One region of the Mesorhizobium sp. CAU 1732 genome, then DNA from elsewhere that is predicted to be linked to it. Evidence: predicted binding sites of a transcription regulator. Region 1 holds the regulator's gene; each other region holds the start of a gene.
The links. The regulator PhoB, encoded in region 1, activates phosphate uptake and scavenging genes when phosphate is short. The targets are predictions, from matches to a motif close to TGTCATNNANCTGTCAT.

Region 1 (7,325 bases):
ATTATGCGGGCACGGCCATCGCGCACGACATCTCGCGCCCGCCGACCCTGACGATGACGGCGGTCGAGCTGTCGGACGCGGTCATCGCCTCGATCCGCAGGCTTCTGGCCAAGCTCGGCACCGGGCATAGCCCCGTCGTCCGCATCACGCTTGCCGTTCAGGGCATCACGGATTCCGGGGCACGCGAACTGCTCTGGTCGCCCATCACGCCGCACAGCGACATCGCCTTCGCCGCCGCCATCGAGGACGCTTTCTCGCTGCCGGTCACGGTGGAGAACGACTGCAACATGATCGCGGTCGCGCTCCGGGGCCGCATGCCCGAGCGATATCGCGACAATTTCTTCACGATCCTGCTCTCGAACGGCATCGGGATGGGGCTCATCCTGAGGGGCGAGCTGTTCACCGGCTCGCATTCGTCCGGCGGCGAGTTCGGGCACATGATCCACATCCCCAACGGCGCTTTGTGCCGGTGCGGGCGGCGCGGCTGCATCGAGGCCTACGCCGGAAACTATGCGATCTACCGCCACTCCCGTGGCGAAAGCGAACGCGCACAACCCGTGGCCGACATCGACGACGCGACGATGCTCGCGATGGCCGCAGCGGCACGCGACCACCCGGGCCGCGAGCGCCAGGCGTTCGTGAATGCCGGCGAGGCGATCGGCTTCGGTCTCGGCAGCCTGTTCGCGCTCTTCGACCCAGCCCCGGTCGCGATCGTCGGGCTCGGCACATCGGCTTTCGATATGATCGAACCGTCCATGCGCGCCGCAATCGCACGCACCGCAGGCGGCCAGCACAATGCCGCGATCTCCTTCGAGCTGGAGCCCGACGAGATGCCGTTGATCCGCGAGGGCTGCGCGCGTCAGGCGCTGACCTTCGTCGACAACGAGATATTCGGACCGGGCATGTCACCGAGTGCATTTGCACACGGCCAGGAAGTCGCCTGAAGCCTCAGCGTTCGGGCGTCCAGGAAGTCGGCGCCTTCCCCTGTTCCACGATCTGGAAACTGTTCGTGGCGACCTCCTGCCACGCGCCTTCGCTGCCATCCGGCCAGATCACCCGCATCTGCGCCTGCTCCTCGTCGGCAAGGCCGAAATGCCACCAGCCGGCATGCCCGCTCGCATGCCCGCCGCCGGCGGTGATCTCCCGGCGCATGACGTGCTCGCCGCATTTCACCTCGATCCATGAACCGACCGCATCGCGGTTCGGTCCCTCCTGCACGAGCTTGATCTGCAACCACCGGCCCGCATCGTCGCTGGCATTGCGCCAGAGTTCGGCGCTCTTCCAGCGGTTGACGACCACCAGATCGACGAGACCATCGAGGTTGAAATCGACAAGTGCGCCCCCGCGCGCGATCGCCACGCTCGCGACCCCTGCTTTGTCGCCCGCCTCCACGAACGTGCCGTCAGGCTTCTGCAGCAGCAGATTGTTGGGATCCTCGGCCGCGAAGTCCGGCATTTCCGCGACGTTGCCCTTGGCCACGAAGAGGTCGGCCAGGCCGTCATTGTTGACGTCCTCGAACTGCGCGTGCCACGCCGTGCTGGGCTTCAGATTGTCACCGACATAGGGGCGGTGTGCGGTCACGCCCTTGGCGAACGCCAAATCCGCATAGTCCGGCCTCGGTGATGCGCCGGGCTCCCTGTTTGCAAGCGTCTGAAGCTTGTTGTCGGCCATGCTCGTCAGGAAATATTCGGGATAACCGTCGAAATCGAGATCGTAGGCCGCGATTCCCATGCCCCAGATGCGCAGGCGCTTCCAGCCGTCCTGCGGCGTGTAGCGTACCGGCGCGGCATTTGGCTCGATGCGCCAGAGCTGCTCCTCGCCACCCTTGTAGTATTCGCGGTCGTTCGAGACGCGAAGCGACGGCGTGCCGGACCGGTTCCAGTCGGTGAACAGCATGGACAGCGCGCAATAGCTCGGCGTCAGCGCGATTGGCGGAGCAAATTTGCGCTCGCCTTCGGGCCTGTGCAGCCAGTTGTCCGTGCACGACCCCCATGGAAACGCATCCTGCGTCCGGTCGATGTAGTTGCCGACCGCAAGCGTCGGCCATTGCGCGCCGCGTTCCCAGGTCGCCGCGAATGCGGTCGACCATGCGTCGCCGCCGTCGAAGGCCCAGTCCTCGTTGGCGCGTTCGAATGTGCAGCCGCCCTTGCCGCGCATCACGACGTTCTCGCCCACGCGCAACAGGACGACATCCATGATGCCGTCGCCATCGATGTCGATCGGATAGACGCCGGTCACCGCGTCCAGTTCGAGGCCGCTCTCCGCCTTCTCGAAGGCGAGCGCGCCGCCGCGCCGGCTGACGTTGCGATAGAACGAGGCCGGAGCGCTTCCGCCTGCGAGCAGCATGTCGGGGTAGCCGTCATCGTCGCAATCGAACGTCGCGACGCCGCCCCCGACCATATATTCCCAATCGCCCTCATAGATGCTCGAGACGCCGGCGCTCGCGGTCTCGTCGATGAAACGCGGAACGGCCACCCCGTCATCCGCAGCAGTCGCTGCGGACACGGAAACCATGGCTCCGACGACACCGGCAAGCAGGACCTGTCCGCGCATCGTCATCACCGCGTCTTCAGCGCGGTTATGTACGCCGCGATGCAGTGGCCCTGTTCGAGACCGAGATCGATCGCCGCGCGGAAGTGGATCCCGCCATAGAGCCTCGACAACGCAGCCTCCTCCGCCGCCTCATGGAAATTCGCGAAATGGCGACCGGCCAACCCGTCATCGACATGGGTTATGTCCTCGAAGGCGAAGTTGTCGCCGAAGATAGCCGTCAGGATGGCGGCCGCGGTTCCCGATTGCGTGCTGTGCCCGCTCGGATATTCCGGGAAGGGCGGCGTGTTGAGCAGAGGCTCCCACTTCGGGTCGATGACGCGGCGGATATAGGTGATCGGCCGTACGAGGTCGTATTCGAACTTGGCATGCCAGCACCCGATGAACGCATCCGCCATGCCCATGCCGAGGCGCGCGAGCACATCGACCGTCTCATCGATACCGGCTTGATTGTCCTGGAGAATCTGGATTGCGATCGAGATCCAGTGGCCCGGCGGTGTGGGTGACAGCATCGGATCGTCCGACCAGAACAATGCGATGTCTCGATGCTCGGGCGTGAGATTCGTCTTCGCTTCGTAGACCTCGTAGGCCTCGCGATAAAACTCGGAATCCGGCTCCTCGCTGTATTCCGGCGGCGGCGGCAGGCCGCAGGTGCCGCCTTCGGGCATCGCGAACGGGCGGTTGTTGCCCCAGTCGGGCAAAAGCGGCGATTGCTGCTGGGCGACGAGGCTCGTCGGAACCCAGTGCGCCGGGCCTTCCGTCAGGTCGTAGCTTTGCGGAAATCCCATATTCTCGATGATCGCGCCGCCATCCTCGAGCGACCATGCGAGGATGTGATCCGCGACCGCGATGCCATGGGCGGTGCTGCGTTGGACGATATCGTGCGCCAACCCTGTCGCCGCCCTTTCCGCCAACCTGCGCTCCATCGCACCAAACGCGCGCTGTCCCGTGGGGCCGGTATTGCTGAACAGCGATTTGATGGCGTGAGCGGTGGCGGCCTGGACGACGACGGCATCGTCATAATCCGCGCCCTCCTCGCGGGCCGGCAGCGCATCGAGGCCGTTCACCTGTCCGGCGAGGCTCGTCAGATCGTCCGAGCCCGAGGCGATCGCCTCGAACGCCGTCACGCCGACATAGCCGAAAGCGCGGCTGGCAACGGGCGGCGAATAGGTGGGAGTGTGGCGAACCAGTTCCAGGCTCAGCCGATACCAGGTGATCACCACCTCGCTCGGCGACATGCGCTCGCTGTCCTCAGCATGTGCCTGACCGGCACCACTGATCACAGCCACGCCGATGGCTATCGCGATAAAGGCGAAACGAATGAGATCCATGATCCTCCCCCAAGGTGATCGCATCCGGATGAACGCGGTCGATCGGAGATAACCATGCGCGGCAGCACTGCCGCAAGCCTCACCGGCAGTCGATGCTCAGGCTTCCTTGATCGCGTAGCCCGCGCCGCGGATCGTGCGGATGACGTCGGGCATGCGGCCATTGTTGACCGCCTTGCGCAGTCGGCCGACATGCACGTCGACCGTGCGCTCGTCGATGTAGATCGTCTCGCCCCAGACATTGTCGAGAAGCTGCCCGCGCGAAAACACCCGGCCCGGATGCTGCATCATGAACTCCAGCAGCCGGAACTCCGTCGGTCCAAGCTTGATCTCGCTCTTCTTGCGGTAGACACGGTGCGATTCCCTGTCGAGCAAGATGTCGCCGACCTTGAGAACGCTCGACAGGACCTCCGGCTTGGCGCGGCGCAGGAGCGCCCTCACCCGCGCCACGAATTCCGGCGTCGAGAACGGCTTGACCAGATAGTCGTCAGCTCCGGTCGACAGACCGCGAACCCGGTCGCTTTCCTCGCCCCGCGCGGTCAGCATGATGATCGGCAGGCGCTCGGTTTCCGCCCGCATGCGCAGCCTGCGGCACAATTCGATGCCCGAGATCGCCGGCACCATCCAGTCGAGGACGAGAAGGTCGGGAACATTTTCCTGAAGCCTTATCTCGGCCTCGTCGCCGCGCATGACGACTTCGACCTGATAGCCTTCCGCCTCCAGATTGTATTTCAGCAGAACGCCGAGCGGCTCTTCATCCTCGACGACCATGATCTTGGGAGCAATCATCGGCTGCTGGTCCTCATTCCGCCTCGACCCTGACCGACGTCTCGTCGATCTTGGGCCTGTGCAGGGGCAGTTGCTGCCCGGTCACCACATAATACGCGTTTTCGGCGATGTTCGTCACATGGTCGCCGATGCGCTCCAGATTCTTGGCGCAGAACAGGAGGTGGGTACAGGCCGTGATGTTGCGCGGATCCTCCATCATGTAAGTCAGGAGTTCGCGGAAGATCGCGGTGTACTGGACGTCGATCTTCTCATCGTCCGCGCGCAGCGTGACGAGATCGGCAGCGTTGCGGGCCTCGTAGCGCTCGATGACCGCATTGACCTGCGCGATCACCATCTCGGCCATCGCATCGATCGAATGCGACAGCCCGCGCGGCGTCGCGTCCTCGCCCACCGCATTGACGCGCTTGGCGATGTTCTTGGCGAGATCGCCGATCCGCTCGAGATCGGCCGCCATGCGGATCGCGCCCACGACGGAGCGCAGATCCTGCGCCATCGGCTGGCGCTTGGCGATCAGCGTGATCGCCCGGTCGTCCAGTTCCCGCTGCCGTGCGTCCATCACCGCGTCGTCGGAAATGACGCGCTGCGCGAGAGCGTTGTCGGAGTTCAGGAGGGACCGCGTCGAGGCCAGGACCATCTCGCTGCCCAGCTCCCCCATGTCCCGGATCAGCCGGTCGATGTGGCCGAGTTCCTCGTCGAAGGATGCGACTGTATGTTCACCCATGGCTGGTTCCTCTACGCCGCGTCAGCCGAAGCGACCGGTGATGTAGTCTTGCGTGCGCTTCTCGTTCGGGCTGGTGAAGATCAGGTCCGTCGGACCTTCCTCGACCAGTATGCCCAGATGGAAGAAGGCGGTTCGCTGCGAGACGCGGGCGGCCTGCTGCATCGAGTGCGTGACGATGACGATCGTGAAATTCTGCTTCAGATCGTCGATGAGCTCTTCGATGCGCGCCGTCGCGATCGGGTCGAGCGCCGAGCACGGTTCGTCCATCAGGATGACCTCGGGCGACACCGCGATCGCACGCGCGATGCACAGGCGCTGCTGCTGGCCGCCGGAAAGGCCGGTGCCGGGTTCGTTGAGGCGGTCCTTCGCCTCGTTCCACAGGCCGGCCTTCTGCAGGCTGGATTCCACGATCGCGTCGAGATCCGCCTTGTTGCGGGCGAGCCCATGGATACGCGGGCCGTAGGCCACGTTTTCATAGATCGATTTCGGGAACGGGTTCGGCTTCTGGAACACCATGCCGACACGTGCGCGCAGTTCCACCACGTCGAGCGAGGCGTCATAGACGTCGAAATCGTCGAGCTCGATCTTGCCCGTCACCCGGCAGCCCTCGATCGTGTCGTTCATGCGATTGAAGCAGCGCAGGAATGTCGACTTGCCGCAACCCGACGGACCGATGAAGGCGGTGACCGCCTTCTCGGGAATGTCGATCGACACGTCGAACAGCGCCTGCTTCGCGCCGTAGAACACGCCGACGTCGCGTGCCTTCACGCGGATCGGCCGTGCGGCCGGGTCGGGGGTCCGGACGGTAGACGACTTGATCTGGTAGAGGTCTGACTGCCCGACGATCTCTTCGGTCGGCATGCGCATCTCTCTGGTCTCCGATTTGACGTTGGTGGTCATGTGCGGCGCTCCAGTCTGGTCCGCAGGAATATTGCGATCGCATTCAGGGCCAGCATAAGGCCGAGAAGCACGATGATGGCGGCAGATGTGCGCGCCTCGAAGAAATTCCGGTTCTCGTTGCCTTGCCAGAGATAAATCTGGACCGGCAGCGCGCTCGACTGGTCCATCGGTGTCGCCGGCACGGCCGCCACGAAGGCGTTCATGCCGATCAGGAGCAGCGGCGCGGTCTCGCCGAGCGCCTGCGCGACGCCGATGATCGTCGCCGTCAGGATGCCGGGATAGGTGACCGGCAGCACATGGTGGAACACCGTCTGCGTCTTCGATGCGCCAAGCCCGAGGGCCGCCTGCCGCAGCGATGGCGGCACCGCGCGCAGCGACGAGCGGGTCGCGATGATCACGGTCGGCAGCGTCATCAGGGTCAGCACGAGACCACCCACGATCGGAGCCGATAGCGGCAACCGGAAGAAGTTGATGAACACCGCCGCGCCCAGCAGGCCGAACACGATCGACGGCACCGCCGCGAGGTTGTTGATGTTGATCTCGATGAGATCGGTAAACCGGTTCTTCGGCGCGAACTCCTCGAGATAGACGGCACTCGCAACGCCGATCGGCACGGCCAGGAATATGACCACCATCATCATGTAGAGCGAACCGACGAAGGCACCTGCAAGGCCCGCGGCAGCCGGTGCCGAACGCGAATCCACATTGGTGAAGATGTGCCAGGCGAAGGCGAAGCGCATCTTGCCTTCTTCCAGCAACGTGTCGGCGAGCGCGCGCGCCGGCGCCGAAAGCTGCTGCTGCGTATCAGGCAGGTCGCGGTTGATGTTGCCCTTCAGCCAGTTGTCGGCATTGGCAGAGCCCAGCATGTTGACGGTCACGGTCTGGCCGAGAATGCTCGGGTTGGCGACGAACATGTCGCGCAGCTTGAAGCGCTCGTTCGTCTCGATGATCGACAGGATCTGGCGCGTATCGGCTTCGGTCCCCGGCGCGGCATTGCGGACGGCGGCCTCCACGACGCGGTTCCAGTTGACCATCGT
Region 2 (7,325 bases), on a different contig from region 1:
TCATAGGTCGGCAGGTCCTTGCCTGCCTCGATCTTGAGGATGTCGATCTGGCCGGGATTGTTCAGCTCGATCGTCCGCACGCCGATTGCCAGATCGCCCTGCACGGCGAGTTCCGGTGCGTCGGGACGCACGAGGTCGATGCGGTTTTCCTGCGCCAGCACGACACCACTCATAAGTCCCGCCGCAACGGTCGCCAGCATCATGCGTTTCAACATCGGCATTGTCTCCTGATTGTCCGGGTGGTTTAGCCGACACGGTTGCACGCCCATGTGACAATGCACAACAAAAAGCCCGGCGATTGCCGGAGTCTCAGAAAAAAGCCCGACCGCAGGGCCGGGCTTTGATCGATATTCCGGTGGCCTTCGCGCCGCTCAGGTGAGCGAGCCCGTGAAACGCTGAATGCGGGTGCAGGCCTCTTCGAGCAGTTGGTCCGAGGTGGCGTAGGAGATGCGGAAATTCGGGCCGAGGCCGAAGGCCGATCCGTGCACGACCGCGACGCCTTCGGCTTCCAGAAGCTCCGACACGAAGTCCTCGTCGGTTTCGATCACCTTGCCGGACGGCGCCGTCTTGCCGATCAGCCCCGCGCAGGACGGGTAGACGTAGAACGCGCCCTCGGGCGTCGGGCAGGTGATGCCGCGCGCCTGGTTGAGCATCGAGACGACGAGATCGCGGCGGCCCTGGAAGATCGCCTTGTTCGCGGTGATGAAGTCCTGCGGTCCATTGAGCGCTTCCACCGACGCCCACTGGGCGATCGTGCAGGCGCCCGAGGTCTGCTGGCCCTGGATCATGTCCATCGCCTTGATGAGGCTCACCGGGCCGGCCGCGTAGCCGATGCGCCAGCCGGTCATCGCATAGGCTTTCGACACGCCGTTCATGGTCAGCGTGCGCTCGTAGAGCTTCGGCTCGACCTCGGCGATCGTCCTGAAGACGAAATCGCCATAGGTCAGGTGCTCGTACATGTCGTCGGTCAGCGTCCAGACATGCGGATGCTTCAGCAGCACGTCGGCGAGCGCGCGCAGTTCAGCCTCGGTATAGGCTGCGCCCGACGGGTTCGACGGCGAGTTCATCAGGAGCCACTTGGTCTTCGGCGTGATCGCCTTTTCCAGCACTTCGGCCGTCAGCTTGAAGCCGTTCTCGATCGACGTGTCGGCAAAGACCGGCGTGCCGCCGCAGATCGCCACCATCTCGGGATAGCTGACCCAGTAGGGGCGGGGGATGACCACCTCGTCGCCGGGGTTCAGCGTCGCCATGAAGGCGTTGAACAGGATCTGCTTGCCGCCGGTGCCGACGATGGTCTGTTCCGGCTTGTAGTCGAGATTGTTCTCGCGCTTGAATTTCTGCGCGATCGCCTCGCGCAGCGGAACGATGCCCGACACCGGCGGGTACTTCGTCTCGCCGCGGCGGATCGCGTCGATGGCCGCATTCTTGATGTTGTCCGGCGTATCGAAATCGGGTTCGCCTGCGCCGAGGCTGATCACGTCGCGGCCTTTCGCCTTCAGATCGCGCGCTTTCTGCGTGACCGCGATCGTCGCGGAGGGCTTTACGCGTGAAAGGGCGTCGGCGAGGAAGGCCATGTCATAAACTCCGTTGGGGAAGGCCACGTTGTGGGCCGCGGGTTTAATGTCGCATCGGCCATCGAATCGCAAGAACGAAAGCGCGTCTGGCCCATGCGATGCGCAAAGGTTCGCGACGTTTAGAAACGATAAATCCTTGCATGCGATGGTCGGGGCTTCTTCGGAAGCGGGCGGCATGGAGGAAGTCACGTGTCGCGCAGCGTCTGGCTCGCACACATCATCAGGCATGACGACCGCACGACGACCGGGGTGTGGGGCGTCTACACGCTCAAATCCGCGTTCCAGCCGATTTTCGGATTTCACGACGGCAAGCTGACGGTCGATGCCTTCGAGGGGCTGATCCGTCCCGATCGCAACGGTGACAGCGTCTCGCCGGACACCTTCTTCCGCAGCATTCCGGCCGGCGACCGGCTGCATGTCGAGACGCTGACCCGCACGCTTCATCTCTTGAACGCCGGCGCGTTCCTCGATCCGGCGACGCAGCTCTTCATCAATTTCGATCCCTCCATCTTCGGCGAGCGCGACATCGCGGAGATCGCGCTTCGCGACATGCGCCTGACGCTGCACGAGGCCGGCATCGATCCGCGGCGCGTCGTCTGCGAGGTGACGGAGCAGAAAACGAACTCGCAACAGGCGCTCAACGGTTTCGTCGCCGCGCTGCGCGACCACGGCCTCAGGATTGCCGTGGACGATTACGGCGCGGAGGATTCCGACATGGAGCGCGTCACGGCGCTCAAGCCCGATATCGTCAAGTTCGACGCGCAGTGGATCACGCGGCTGATGGATTCCCGACCGGGCTTCGCGCTGCTCAAGGTCATGGTCGACCAGTTTGCGGCACGCGGCATCAAGACGGTCTTCGAGGGAATCGAGGAACCCTGGCAGCTCGAACTGGCCGAGGAATCCGGCGCGCACATGGTGCAGGGCTACATCCTCGCCCGGCCGGAGATCGCGCCGACGAGTTTCTCGTCATTTCGCCGGGAGGGCGAAACCCCGGCAGCCCGTCAGCCGTATTCGCATGACAACCACACGGCGGTGCATGGCGGCGAGGCTCCCGGCTTCGGCGACAGGCCTGCTCTCAGGTCCGCTGTGCCGGTCCGCAAGACATTCGGACGACGCCCCTCCCGATGACGACCTTCCCTTCCGACCCCGACACCCTGATCACGCTGGACGAGATTGGTCTCGCATCGGCAAGCGTTGGCGATCACGTCCTGCGCACCGCGTTCGATCTCTGCTTCAAGATCGCCGGGGATCGCCTCGTCATCGCCGCCGTGAGCCCGCAATTGCAGGTCTTCCGCGATGGCAGGCAGATTCGCACGCAAATCTTCCTGCGGGAGATCGGCGACGGCGATCGCCGGCTGGTTCACAGGCTCGAGGTTCCGCTTCACCTGCGAAACCTGCTGCATCTCGGCATCGAGGACGTCGACCACGTCATCGACCTTAGCCGGCTCTCGCTGGACGACGATCTGCCGGCGTCCGAGATCGGCGCGCTTGTGAACAGGGTCCTTGCCGATACCGAGCTCGATCCACGGCGCATCGTCGCCCGTATCGATATCGGCAACGAGACCCAGGTGGAGCGTGCGCGCGGCGTCTTGCTCGCGCTGCAATCGCTGGGCGCGCATACGGCCGTCGGCGGCAGCATCGACGGTTATCCGCCCGTCGGGGCGATCCGCGCGCTTCGTCCCGACCTCGCTGTCCTCGACAGCCGTTGGCTGGCGCGTGTCACGGCGAAGCCGGAAGCCGTCCCACTCCTCCAGTCCCTGATCGAACGCATGCAGGATCGCGGCGCGACGGTTATGGTCGAGGGGATCGAGACGGCCGGCCATGCGGCGGCTGCGTTCGCCGCCAGCGCGGACTGGGTCAGCGGCGCGGTGCTGTCCAAACCGTCTCTTGCCGGAACGCTGGTCGAGCCACCCGTCTATCGCCTGTCCGACCTGTTGCGTGCCGGCGGGCGGCCGGTTCCGCTCGTCGGCGGCATCCGCTCCTGATTGCGAACCATCAGCGGCGCTGAAGCATCGGACAATTGTTGTGACTGGTATCGGCGCGCGGGTTGGGGAACTGTCGTGCCGTCACAGACGCAAAGGGGACCCCATGCTCACACTTTACGGAATGCCGGACAGCGGCAACTGTTACAAGCCGCGGCTGCTTCTGGCCAAGCTCGGCCGTCCGTTTCGTCATGTCGCGGTCAATTCGATTACCGGCGAAACCCGCACGGCGACCTATCTCGCCAGGAACCCCAACGGCAAGGTGCCGCTGCTGGAGTTCGAGGACGGCCGCTTCCTGGCCGAATCGAACGCGATGCTTCTCCATCTGGCGGAGGGGACCCGGTTCCTTCCGGCAGATTCCCATGAGCGGGCGCTGGTCTATCAGTGGCTCTTCTTCGAGCAGTACAGCCACGAACCGTTCATCGCCGTTCGCCGCGCTATCCTGAAATATCCCGAGCGCGCATCGCAGGCCACGCCGGATCGCATGCAGCAACTTTTCGAGGGCGGCACCAAGGCGCTCGAGGTCATGGAGAGCCAGCTTGCGAAGACGCCGTTCATCGCAGGCGACGCGCTCAGCGTCGCCGACATCGCGCTCTTCGCCTACACGCAGGACGCAGGGTTTGCCGGCTATCCGATGGACAGGTTCCCGCATGTCGAAGCGTGGCTGGAGCGGGTCCGCGCCGACGAGGGACACGTCTCGCTTGAGTGGCTGCCTTAGCTGGCGAGCGCCATCTGAAACCCGAAACGCGGGCAACGGACTTTCGGGTTTCTTTCGCTTTGGTCGCGGATGGCTGTGGAATACCCATTCCGAAATTTCACGAACGTGAAACAAAACTGTTGTCGAACTGTCATGAACCGTCGATACTCCCATTTGCGGGACCGGGTTGGGAGGACCGCGCACGCACTGTGACGCGCGTGTTCGCAGCCCGGATCTTTCGCCAACGAAATACGGGAGCGTAACATGAAGACCCAGGGTTTCGCGGTCGGCCTCGCCGCCGCAGTCACAGTTCTTTCCTCATCCGCCGCATTCGCCGTCACCGAGATTTCCTGGTGGCACGCGATGACAGGCGCGAACAACGAAGTCGTTGAGACCCTGTCGAAGGAGTTCAACGAGAGCCAGAGCGACTACAAGATCGTTCCCGTCTTCAAGGGAACCTATCCCGAAGCACTGAACGCCGGCATCGCCGCGTTCCGCGCCAACCAGGCGCCGCACATCCTGCAGGTCTTCGACGTCGGCACCGGCGTGATGATGGGCGCGGAAGGCGCGATCAAGCCTGTCGCCGAAATCCTGTCCATGGGCGGCACCGAGTTCGACAAGAGCCAGTATCTGCCCGGCATCGTGGCCTATTATTCCAAGCCGGACGGCACGATGCTGTCGTTCCCGTACAACTCGTCCTCGCCGATCCTCTACTACAACAAGGACATCTTCGAGAAAGCCGGCCTCGACGTCGACAATCCGCCGAAGACCTGGCCGGAAGTGTTCGAAGCCGCCAAGACGATCAAGACCAGCGGCGCCGCGCAGTGCGGCCTGACATCGACCTGGCTGACCTGGATCGGCCTCGAGAACTTCGCGGCCTGGAACAACCTCCAGTACGGCACCGAGGAGAACGGTCTCGCCTCGACGGACGTCGAGCTGACGTTCAACACCGAGCCCTTCGCCCGCCACTTCCAGAACTTCGCCGATCTCGCGAAGGACGACACGTTCCGCTACGGCGGACGTACGTCCGAAGCCAAGCAGCTCTTCCTCTCGGGTGAGTGCGCGATCATGACCGAGTCGTCGGGCGGCCTTGGCGACGTCATCAAGTCGGGCCTGAACTACGGTCTGGGTCAGTTGCCTTACTACGACGATCTGGAAGGCGCGCCTCAGAACACCATCCCCGGCGGTGCGAGCCTCTGGGTGTTCGGCAACAAGTCCGACGAGGAATACAAGGGCGTCGCCGCCTTCTTCGCGTTCCTCTCGCAGACCGAAATCCAGGAAAGACTGCATCAGGTCTCGGGCTACCTGCCGGTCACCATCGCGGCCTATGAGGCAACGAAGGCGTCGGGCTTCTATGACGAGAACCCCGGCCGCGAAATTCCGATCCAGCAGATGATGGGCAAGGAGCCGACCGCGAACTCCAAGGGCGTCCGCCTCGTCAACCTGCCGCAGGTCCGCGACATCGAGAACGAGGAGTTCGAGAAGATGCTGGCCGGCGACCAGACCGCTCAGCAGGCGCTCGATAACTCCGTGGAGCGCGGCAACGCCGCCATCCAGCAGGCTATCGGCAACTAAGAAAACTCCATACGAGCCCGGAGCCGCCCGCGTTTCGACGCGGGCGGTTTCGCAACATCGAGGATCGTCCGTGTCTCCACGCGTCGTGTTTCCGAACAAGGTGCTTCCCTATCTGCTGCTTCTGCCGCAGTTGGCGATTACCGCCGTGTTCTTCTACTGGCCGGCGAGCCAGGCGCTCTACCAGTCGGTGCTGCGCGAGGACCCGTTCGGGCTCAACAGCGCCTATGTCGGCCTCGCCAATTTCCAGCGCGTGCTGGGCCAGCCGAGCTACATCGCCAGCGTGCAGACGACCGCGATCTTCTCGATCGCGACGGCAGCGCTTGCGATGGTGATCGCGCTGCTTCTCGCCGTGATGGCCGACAAGGTCATTCGTGCGCGGGGCTTCTATCGCACGCTGATGATCTGGCCCTATGCGGTCGCGCCCGCGATCGCCGGCATGCTGTGGCTGTTCATGTTCAATCCCACGATGGGCACCTTCGCCTACATGCTGCGATCCGCCGGCGTCCAGTGGGACCCGCTGCTCAACGGCCCTCAGGCGATGAGCCTCGTCATCGCGGCGGCGGCCTGGAAGCAGATCAGCTACAATTTCCTGTTCTTCGTCGCCGGCCTCCAGGCGATCCCGAAATCGCTGATCGAGGCTGCCGCGATCGACGGCGCGGGCGAGACCAAGCGTTTCTGGACGATCATCTTCCCGCTGCTCGCGCCGACGACGTTCTTCCTGCTCGTCATCAACACGACCTACGCCTTCTTCGACACGTTCGGCATCATCCACGCCGTCACCGGCGGCGGGCCGGGCAAGGCCACGGAGACGCTGGTCTACAAGGTCTACAATGATGGCTTCGTGAACCTGAATTTCGGCGATTCCGCCGCGCAGTCGGTCATCCTCATGGTCATCGTCATCGCGCTGACCGCCTTCCAGTTCCGCTATGTGGAAAAGAAGGTGCACTATGGCTGAGGCTCAAGCAGTCGCGCCGCTCAAGGCGACAACGGCCGTCAAATTCGGCCGGAAGGAGGAGGGCGGGATGCTCGGCGTCAGCCGCACGTCGCGCTACATTGCGCACGCGGTCCTGATCGTCGGCATCCTGATCGTCGCGTTCCCGATCTACTACACCTTCGTCGCCTCGACGCATTCGTTGCAGACCATCCTGCGCCCGCCTCTGCCATTGCTGCCCGGAAGCCATTTCTGGGAGAACTACACGACGGCGCTCTTCGGCGGCATCGGGCGCATCGGCGGGGTCGATGTCGGGACGCTGCTGTTCAACACGACCGTCGTGGCGCTGGCGATCGCGATCGGCAAGATCGTGATCTCGATCCTGTCGGCCTTCGCGATCGTGTTCTTCCGGTTTCCGTTCCGGATGTTCTTCTTCTGGGTGATCTTCATCACCCTGATGCTGCCCGTCGAAGTGCGCATCCTGCCGACCTACAAGGTGATGGTCGATCTGGGGCTCATCGACACCTATACCGGGCTGACGCTGCCCTTGATGGCGTCCGCGACGG
Region 3 (7,325 bases), 350 kb from region 1:
CGCGTGATTCGATAAGCGGCAATTACCTGCCCGGACAGGATCGCTTCAAGGCGTCGGCCGAGGTGACGTTCAGCGCGACCGACAAGTTGGACCTCGGTGCGCGGGTTTCGTTCGCCGCGTCACGCTTCAGCGATGCCGCGAACCTCGTGAAACTGCCCGACTACACGATACTCGATCTGTCGGCGAACTACGCATTCGATGAAGCGTCAGCGCTGAAGGTGTCGATCGAAAACGTCTTTGACGAGGACTACGCCACCGTCAACAACTACCGGGCGCCGGGCCGTACCGTGAACGTCAGCTTCTCGCGGACGTTCTGACCTCATGACGACGCGGCGTCACTCTTTCATGGCTGTTCTCGCCGCCGCCCTGCTCGCCTCGGCGCAGCAGGGCGGCGCGCAGGAACCGCCGCGCCGCGTCGTCTCCATCAACGTCTGCACGGACCAGCTCGCTATGCTGATCGCGGGAGAGGGCCAGATCCACTCGGTGTCCCGTCTCGCGGCCAATCCCGACACATCGACGATGGTCGAGGAAGCCAAAGCCTATCCGGCCAATCACGGGCTGGCCGAGGAGGTCTTCCTGATGAAGCCCGACCTCGTTCTCGCCGGAACCTTTACCGCCCGCACGACCGTCGAGCTTCTTCGGCGGCTCGGCTTCCGCGTCGAGCAATTCGCGCCGGCGAACAATTTCGAGGACATTCGCACCGCGATCACCCGCGTCGGCGACCTGCTCGGCAGGCAGGACCGCGCGGCTGAACTTCTGCGCGCGTTCGACGACGGCGTTGCCGAACTGGCAGCATTGCCACGGTCGGACACGGTCGCGGTGGCCTACTCCTCCAACAGCTACACGACAGGCGCCGGCACGCTGACCAACGCCGTCATGAACGCCGCGGGCCTGACGAACATGGCAGCCGAACAGGGCGTCATGGGCGGGACGCGCATGCCGCTCGAAGCGTTGCTTGCGGGTCACCCCGACCTCGTCGTGACGGGCACCACCAGCTACGACCGGCCAGCTCTGGCGCAGGAGAATTTCGTCCATCCAGCCTTTCGCGCATTCTACGATGCCGGCAAGGTGGTGACGGTGCCGGACAGCCTCTGGATTTGCGGCGCGCCATTCACGTTGGATGCCGTGCGCTTGCTTCGTGATGCAGCGCAGGGCACCAAGGCGCAATGAGAAACCCACCCCGTTTCACTTTGCTGATGGCGCTGCTGGGCGCGCTCACTGCCGGCCTGTTCATGCTGTCGCTGACGGTCGGGCCGGCGGCGATCGGCTTCGGCGACAGCATGCGCGCCCTGTTTTCAGGCGATGCTGGCGAAATCACGCTGATCATGCGGGAAATCCGCCTGCCGCGCGCGATACTGGGGCTGATGATCGGCGCGACGCTCGGCCTGTCGGGCGCGGTTCTGCAGGGCTTCCTGCGCAATCCGCTGGCCGAACCCGGACTTTTGGGTATCAGCGCATCCGCATCGCTTGGCGCGGTGCTCGCGATCTACACCGGCTTCTCTGCGGCCTTCCCGCTTGGCCTCCCGATCGCAGCGCTCGGCGGGGCGGTGGTCGCCGTGCTTCTGGTCCGCGCCATGGCGGGTATCGGCGGCGGAACGCTGACGATCATCCTCGCGGGCGTCGCGATCTCGGCCTTCGCGGGCGCGATGACATCGCTGGCGCTCAATCTCTCGCCCAACCCGTTCGCCGCATTGGAGATCGTCTTCTGGATGCTGGGATCGCTGACTGACCGTTCGATGACCCATGTCTGGCTGGCGGCCCCGTTCATTCTGATCGGCTGGGCGATGCTGGGGGCGCTTGCCCGTCCGCTCGACGCGCTGACGCTTGGCCCCGACGCGGCGTCGAGCATGGGCATCGACATGCGCCGCGTGCAGTTCCTCGCGATCTTCGGTACGGCGGCGTCGGTTGGCGCGGCGACTGCGGTGGCGGGCGCGATCGGCTTCGTCGGCCTCGTCGTGCCGCACATTCTGCGCCCGCTCGTCGGATCGATCCCGTCGCGCCTCCTGCCCGCCAGCGCGCTCGGTGGCGCGTCGGTGCTGCTGGCGGCAGACGTTCTCGTGCGCGTCATCGCTCCTGACCGCGACCTCAAGCTGGGCGTTCTGACGGCGATCGTCGGCGCGCCGTTCTTCCTGTGGCTCGTCTGGCGCACGCGGAGGACCATGCTGTGACCTTGCTGGCGATCTCGGACCTGCGGGCAAGACTCGGCAACACCGATGTACTCGACGGCGTGTCGCTCGAAATCCAGTCGGGCGAGTTCGTCGGGCTGATCGGGCCGAACGGCGCGGGCAAGTCGACGCTCCTGCGGGCCATTCTCGGCCTCACCCCGTCACAGGGCGGCATCGAACTCGCCGGTCGATCGGCGAGCGGGATAGCATCGCGGGACCGCGCGCGGCTCGTCTCCTATCTGCCGCAGGAGCGCGAGATCGCATGGCCGGTGACGGTGCACCGCCTGGTGTCGCTCGGCCGCGCACCCCATCTGCGGGCTTTCGCTTCACAGAGCGTCCACGACCAGCAGGCAATCGTCGAGGCGATGCGCCGGATGGATGTGGCGGCCTTCGCGGAACGGCCCGCAACCGACCTCTCAGGCGGCGAGAAGGCGCGGGTGCTGATCGCGCGCGCACTTGTGCAGGAAGCCCCGCTGATGCTGGCAGACGAGCCGACGGCGGGTCTGGACGCCTCGCATCAGATTGCGCTGATGCGGCTGTTTGCGGAACTCGCCGGTGAAGGCAAGGGCGTGCTGGTGTCGCTGCACGACCTGGGGCTCGCGGCGCGGTGGTGCACGCGGCTGATCCTGATCGACGGCGGCAAGATAGTCGCGCAGGGCACACCTGCCGACGTGCTGTCGCCCGACCGGCTTCGCGATGTCTACGGAATACGCGCCTATGTCGCCGACAGCGACGGGCGCCTCATCGTCCATCCGCTCGATCTCGCCGAGCCCCGGTAGGACGAACGCCTGTCAGGCCCTGACCAGCTTGAGCGGCTTGTCGAACACCGACAGAACGCGGGGAAGCTCGTGGCCCCGCTTCAGGATAAGGCCGTTGGCGGCCACCACCGAAAACGCGCCCTGTTTTCGCGCCAGGGCCGGGGTCTTCACGATCTGGTAGAGCGGCACCTCGCTGGTGCGGCGGAATGCCGAGAACACGGCGCGGTCCCGAAGGTGGTCGATCGCGTAGTCGCGCCATTCTCCGGCGGCGACCATCTCGCCATATATCCTGAGGATCATGTCCAGCTCGCGCCGGTGAAACGTGACCGGCAATGCGTCGCGTTCTCGACGGGCCTCATGGAGGGGGATCAATATCGCGGAATCGTCCCTACCCTCCGCGCCCGTGCCGTGATCGGTCATGCAGCAGCCTTTCGTGACAGTTCGACGACACATGAAAGGTCGCGCGTCACCGGGCCAATTGCAAGCCACTTGTGGCATCCACCGCTCTCGCTGTTCGCGCCCTTGTAACGCTTCGTTACAGCCAGATCACGAACACGCACCACCTGTCTCCATTGGTGATGTTCTGCCACATTCTCGCCTTCTTTTATCCCAGCTACCGCCTCAAAGTCTGGCGAACATCCCCTCGTTGCCTGAGACGGTTCGGTCCGGCATGGCCCTGTAACCCCAAGCCCCCCGCCCACGGGGTCAAGGTCGGATCGAACCAACTCCGGGTCTCAAGACCCCAGATATCGGCAGCAGAACGATCCCAAAGCAAGACAAGAGCCGGCGCCCGGAGAAATTCGGCGTCGGTTTTGTTTTGTCTGCTGCCGCGTCAGCTTTGCGGAACGGTGATGATCGCCGCGCCGAGGATGGGCCCGGGAAGGCCGCCTTTTTTCATCTCCTGGACGAGCACGGCGCAGCCGCCGGATGCCTTCTTGACGATCTCGCTCATCGGCAGTTCGAAGCGCGTCTTCCTGCCGTGCCACATTCCGGCGGTGTGGAAACTTGATACCGAGTTCAGATAGACGAAGGAGCGGCCCTTGTTATCGCCGCGTTTGATCTCGACTTCCGTGGCGGGATCGAAATAGACCAGCACGATCTGCGCCTCGCTGATCTTCCGATCCGAGGCGCCCGTCTCGATAATCACGCTGTCGCCGGAATAGGTCACGTCGACATCGACGGTCATGCCCTCGACGGTGCCCTCCATGCGTTCGATCGCGGCATCGAGCTTCCTGCGCTTGGCGCCGTTCAACTGATGGCGGCCGTTGACGACGGCCTGGGGCGTGTAGACGGATCGATTGCCGAAGGTGCGGCTGTATTCCTGCTGGCGAGCCGTGTTGTCGGGCGTCGCAAGCGTATCGCGCCAGCCGAGATAGTCCCAGTAATCGACATGGTAGGACAGGGCGACGACGTCACCGGACCGGGCGAGTGCGCTGAGGTGTTCGTCCGCGGGCGGGCACGAATTGCACCCCTGGCTTGTAAACAGCTCGACCACGGCACGCGGGCGCTTGACATGATCCCCTGCAGCCGCGCCATAGGGCAGTGCAAAGAGGAAAACGGCCGTCACCAGCCTGAGGTTTCTAAAGCCCACGGAATTTCCCGGTAGTCGTTTCGGATTCAGGCTGGAAGCCCGTCGAAGTCTGCGTACAGATTAGGCAGCACAGGCTTCAACGGAAAGTCACGTTGCGGTGAAACGCTTATACCAAGCCGGCACTATCACGAGAACCGATCATGTTCGATGAACTTCACACCCATCTCGATCTTTATTGCGAGCGGACAGGTCCCGAATTCTGGTCGGAACCGGTCAACGCGCTTACAAACCTGGCCTTCGTCCTCGCCGGGCTCTGGGGCGTCTATGAGGTTCGCAGGCGCGGTACCGGCGCCTTCGCCGAGGCGCTGGCGTGGTGGGCGGTGGCGATCGGCATAGGCTCGTTCCTGTTCCATACCTTCGCCAACCGGCTGACGATGTGGGCCGATATCCTGCCGATTGCGGGCTTTACGCTTGCCTATACATGGTTGAACCTGCGCCGCTTCGTCGGCATGGCATGGCCCAGAGCGCTCGCCGTCTTCATCGGCTTCTACATCACCGCCGCGATCATCACGCTGATGGTCCCCGACTGGCTGCGGGAGGCGACGAATGGCTCGACAGGCTATCTTCCGCCGTTCCTGGCGCTGATCTTCTTCGGCATGGTGGTGATCCGCGCGGGCAACCCGGCCGGCTGGTACAACATCGTCGCGGCGTTGATGTTCTGCGCGTCCGTCACATTCCGGGCTATCGATCCGGTTGTCTGCGAAGCGATGCCGCTGGGCACGCACTTCCTGTGGCACACGATCAACGGATTGATGCTGGGCGTTCTGCTGGCGGCAACGGCGCGATATGGGGCGCCGCGGCGGTAAGCAAATGAGAGGCAGAGAGCCAACCTTCGAAGGATCGCTCTGCCCCTCATCCGGCCTTTCAGGCCACCTTCTCCCCGTAGACGGGGAGAAGGAAAAGCCGCTGCTTACGCTGCGAGGTCGCGCAGAACGTATTGCAGGATGCCGCCGTTCTTGAAGTAGTCGAGCTCGTCCAGCGTATCGATGCGGCAGAGAAGCGGGACTTCCTTCACCGTGCCGTCCGAATACTCGACCTTGGCCACCATCTTCTGGCGCGGCTTGATCGTGTCGATGCCGTCGATCGTCACGACCTCGTCGCCCTTCAGGTTGAGCGAAGCCCAGCTCGTTCCGTCTTCGAAGGTATAGGGCACGATGCCCATGCCGACGAGGTTGGAGCGGTGGATGCGCTCGAAGGACTGCGCGATGACCGCGCGCACGCCGAGAAGATTGGTGCCCTTCGCGGCCCAGTCGCGGGACGAGCCGTTGCCGTATTCGACGCCGGCGAAAACGACCAGCGGCACCTTTTCCTCGCGGTAGCGCATGGCGGCGTCGTAGATCGACATCTCTTCCTTCGACGGATAGTGGATCGTGTATCCACCTTCCTTGCCGTTCTCGCCCAGCATGTGGTTGCGGATGCGGATGTTGGCGAAGGTGCCGCGCATCATCACCTCATGGTTGCCGCGACGCGTGCCGTACTGGTTGAAGTCGGCGACGCCCACGCCATTGTCCATCAGGTACTTGCCCGCCGGCGAAGCGGCCTTGATCGAGCCGGCCGGAGAGATGTGGTCGGTGGTGATCTTGTCGCCGAAGAGGCCGAGCACGCGCGCGCCCTTGATCGGCGCGGTCGTTTCCGCCTTGCTGCCCATGCCCACGAAGTAGGGCGGGTTCTGGACGTAGGTCGACGCATCGTCCCAGGTGTAGGTCTGGCCGGTCGGTGCCTGCACCTTCTGCCAGTTCTCGTCGCCCTTGAAGACGTCGGCGTACTTGTTGGCGAAGATTTCGCGGGTGACGTACTTCTCGATGAACTCCTGGATTTCGAGCGTCGTCGGCCAGATGTCCTTGAGATAGACCGGCTTGCCGTCGGCGCCCTCGCCCAGGGGCTCGGTCGTCAGGTCGATAGTGACGCTGCCGGCAAGCGCGTAAGCGACGACCAGCGGCGGCGATGCGAGGTAGTTCGCCTGCACGTCCGGCGAGACGCGGCCCTCGAAGTTGCGGTTGCCCGAAAGCACCGCCGCACCGATGAGGCCCTTGTCGTTGATGGTCTTGGAGATCGGAGCCGGCAGCGGGCCGGAGTTTCCGATGCAGGTCGTGCAGCCAAAGCCGACCAGGTTGAAGCCGATCTGGTCGAGCTCGGTCTGCAGACCGGACTTCGCCAGATACTCCGCGACCACCTGCGATCCCGGCGCGAGCGACGTCTTGACCCAGGGCTTCTGCTTGAGACCCAGCTTGTTGGCGTTGCGGGCGAGAAGCCCCGCGCCGATCAGCACCGAGGGGTTCGACGTGTTGGTGCACGACGTGATCGCGGCGATCACCACGTCGCCATGGCCGAGGTCGAAATCCTCGCCCTCGACGGCATAGCGCTTGGCCGTGTCGACGGTCTTCTTGTACTCGGCACCCAATGCCTCTGCGAACTTCGCGGCGATGTCCGGCAGCGGCACGCGGCCCTCGGGACGCTTCGGACCGGCCATCGACGGGACGACCGTATCCATGTCGAGTTCCAGCGTATCCGTGAAGACGGGGTCCGTGACGCCCTCGTCGTGCCACATGCCCTGAGCCTTGGAATAGGCTTCGACCAGCGCGATGCGGTCATCGGCACGGCTCGACGTGGTGAGGTAGCGGATCGTCTCCTTGTCGACCGGGAAGAAGCCGCAGGTCGCGCCGTATTCCGGTGCCATGTTGCCGATCGTGGCGCGGTCGGCGAGCGACATCGACGCGAGGCCCGAGCCGAAGAACTCGACGAACTTGCCGACGACGCCCTTCTTGCGCAGCATCTGCGTGACGGTCAGCACGAGGTCGGTTGCGGTGACGC

Region 2: a site for PhoB is predicted at 4,392-4,408, ahead of ugpB (sn-glycerol-3-phosphate ABC transporter substrate-binding protein UgpB). Genes of this name have one in related genera too.
Region 3: a site for PhoB is predicted at 3,357-3,373, ahead of AAFN55_RS20445 (DUF2794 domain-containing protein). Genes of this name have one in related genera too.

The regions. Positions count from the first base shown of each region.
Region 1 covers NZ_JBDQQR010000002.1:227,248-234,572, forward strand. Annotated here, with positions in the region: gene AAFN55_RS18790 (ROK family protein) at 1-944, shown strand, start outside; gene AAFN55_RS18795 (CRTAC1 family protein) at 949-2,559, opposite strand; gene AAFN55_RS18800 (vanadium-dependent haloperoxidase) at 2,559-3,881, opposite strand; gene phoB (phosphate regulon transcriptional regulator PhoB) at 3,978-4,667, opposite strand; gene phoU (phosphate signaling complex protein PhoU) at 4,681-5,388, opposite strand; gene pstB (phosphate ABC transporter ATP-binding protein PstB) at 5,410-6,249, opposite strand; gene pstA (phosphate ABC transporter permease PstA) at 6,285-7,325, opposite strand, start outside.
Region 2 covers NZ_JBDQQR010000003.1:22,337-29,661, reverse strand. Annotated here, with positions in the region: gene AAFN55_RS21780 (dienelactone hydrolase) at 1-215, opposite strand, end outside; gene AAFN55_RS21775 (pyridoxal phosphate-dependent aminotransferase) at 372-1,574, opposite strand; gene AAFN55_RS21770 (EAL domain-containing protein) at 1,764-2,702, shown strand; gene AAFN55_RS21765 (EAL domain-containing protein) at 2,699-3,559, shown strand; gene AAFN55_RS21760 (glutathione S-transferase family protein) at 3,663-4,274, shown strand; gene ugpB (sn-glycerol-3-phosphate ABC transporter substrate-binding protein UgpB) at 4,518-5,828, shown strand; gene ugpA (sn-glycerol-3-phosphate ABC transporter permease UgpA) at 5,899-6,783, shown strand; gene ugpE (sn-glycerol-3-phosphate ABC transporter permease UgpE) at 6,851-7,325, shown strand, end outside.
Region 3 covers NZ_JBDQQR010000002.1:578,094-585,418, forward strand. Annotated here, with positions in the region: gene AAFN55_RS20425 (TonB-dependent receptor) at 1-317, shown strand, start outside; gene AAFN55_RS20430 (ABC transporter substrate-binding protein) at 346-1,170, shown strand; gene AAFN55_RS20435 (iron ABC transporter permease) at 1,167-2,168, shown strand; gene AAFN55_RS20440 (ABC transporter ATP-binding protein) at 2,165-2,944, shown strand; gene AAFN55_RS20445 (DUF2794 domain-containing protein) at 2,957-3,343, opposite strand; gene AAFN55_RS20450 (DUF1223 domain-containing protein) at 3,756-4,514, opposite strand; gene AAFN55_RS20455 (ceramidase domain-containing protein) at 4,655-5,320, shown strand; gene acnA (aconitate hydratase AcnA) at 5,425-7,325, opposite strand, start outside.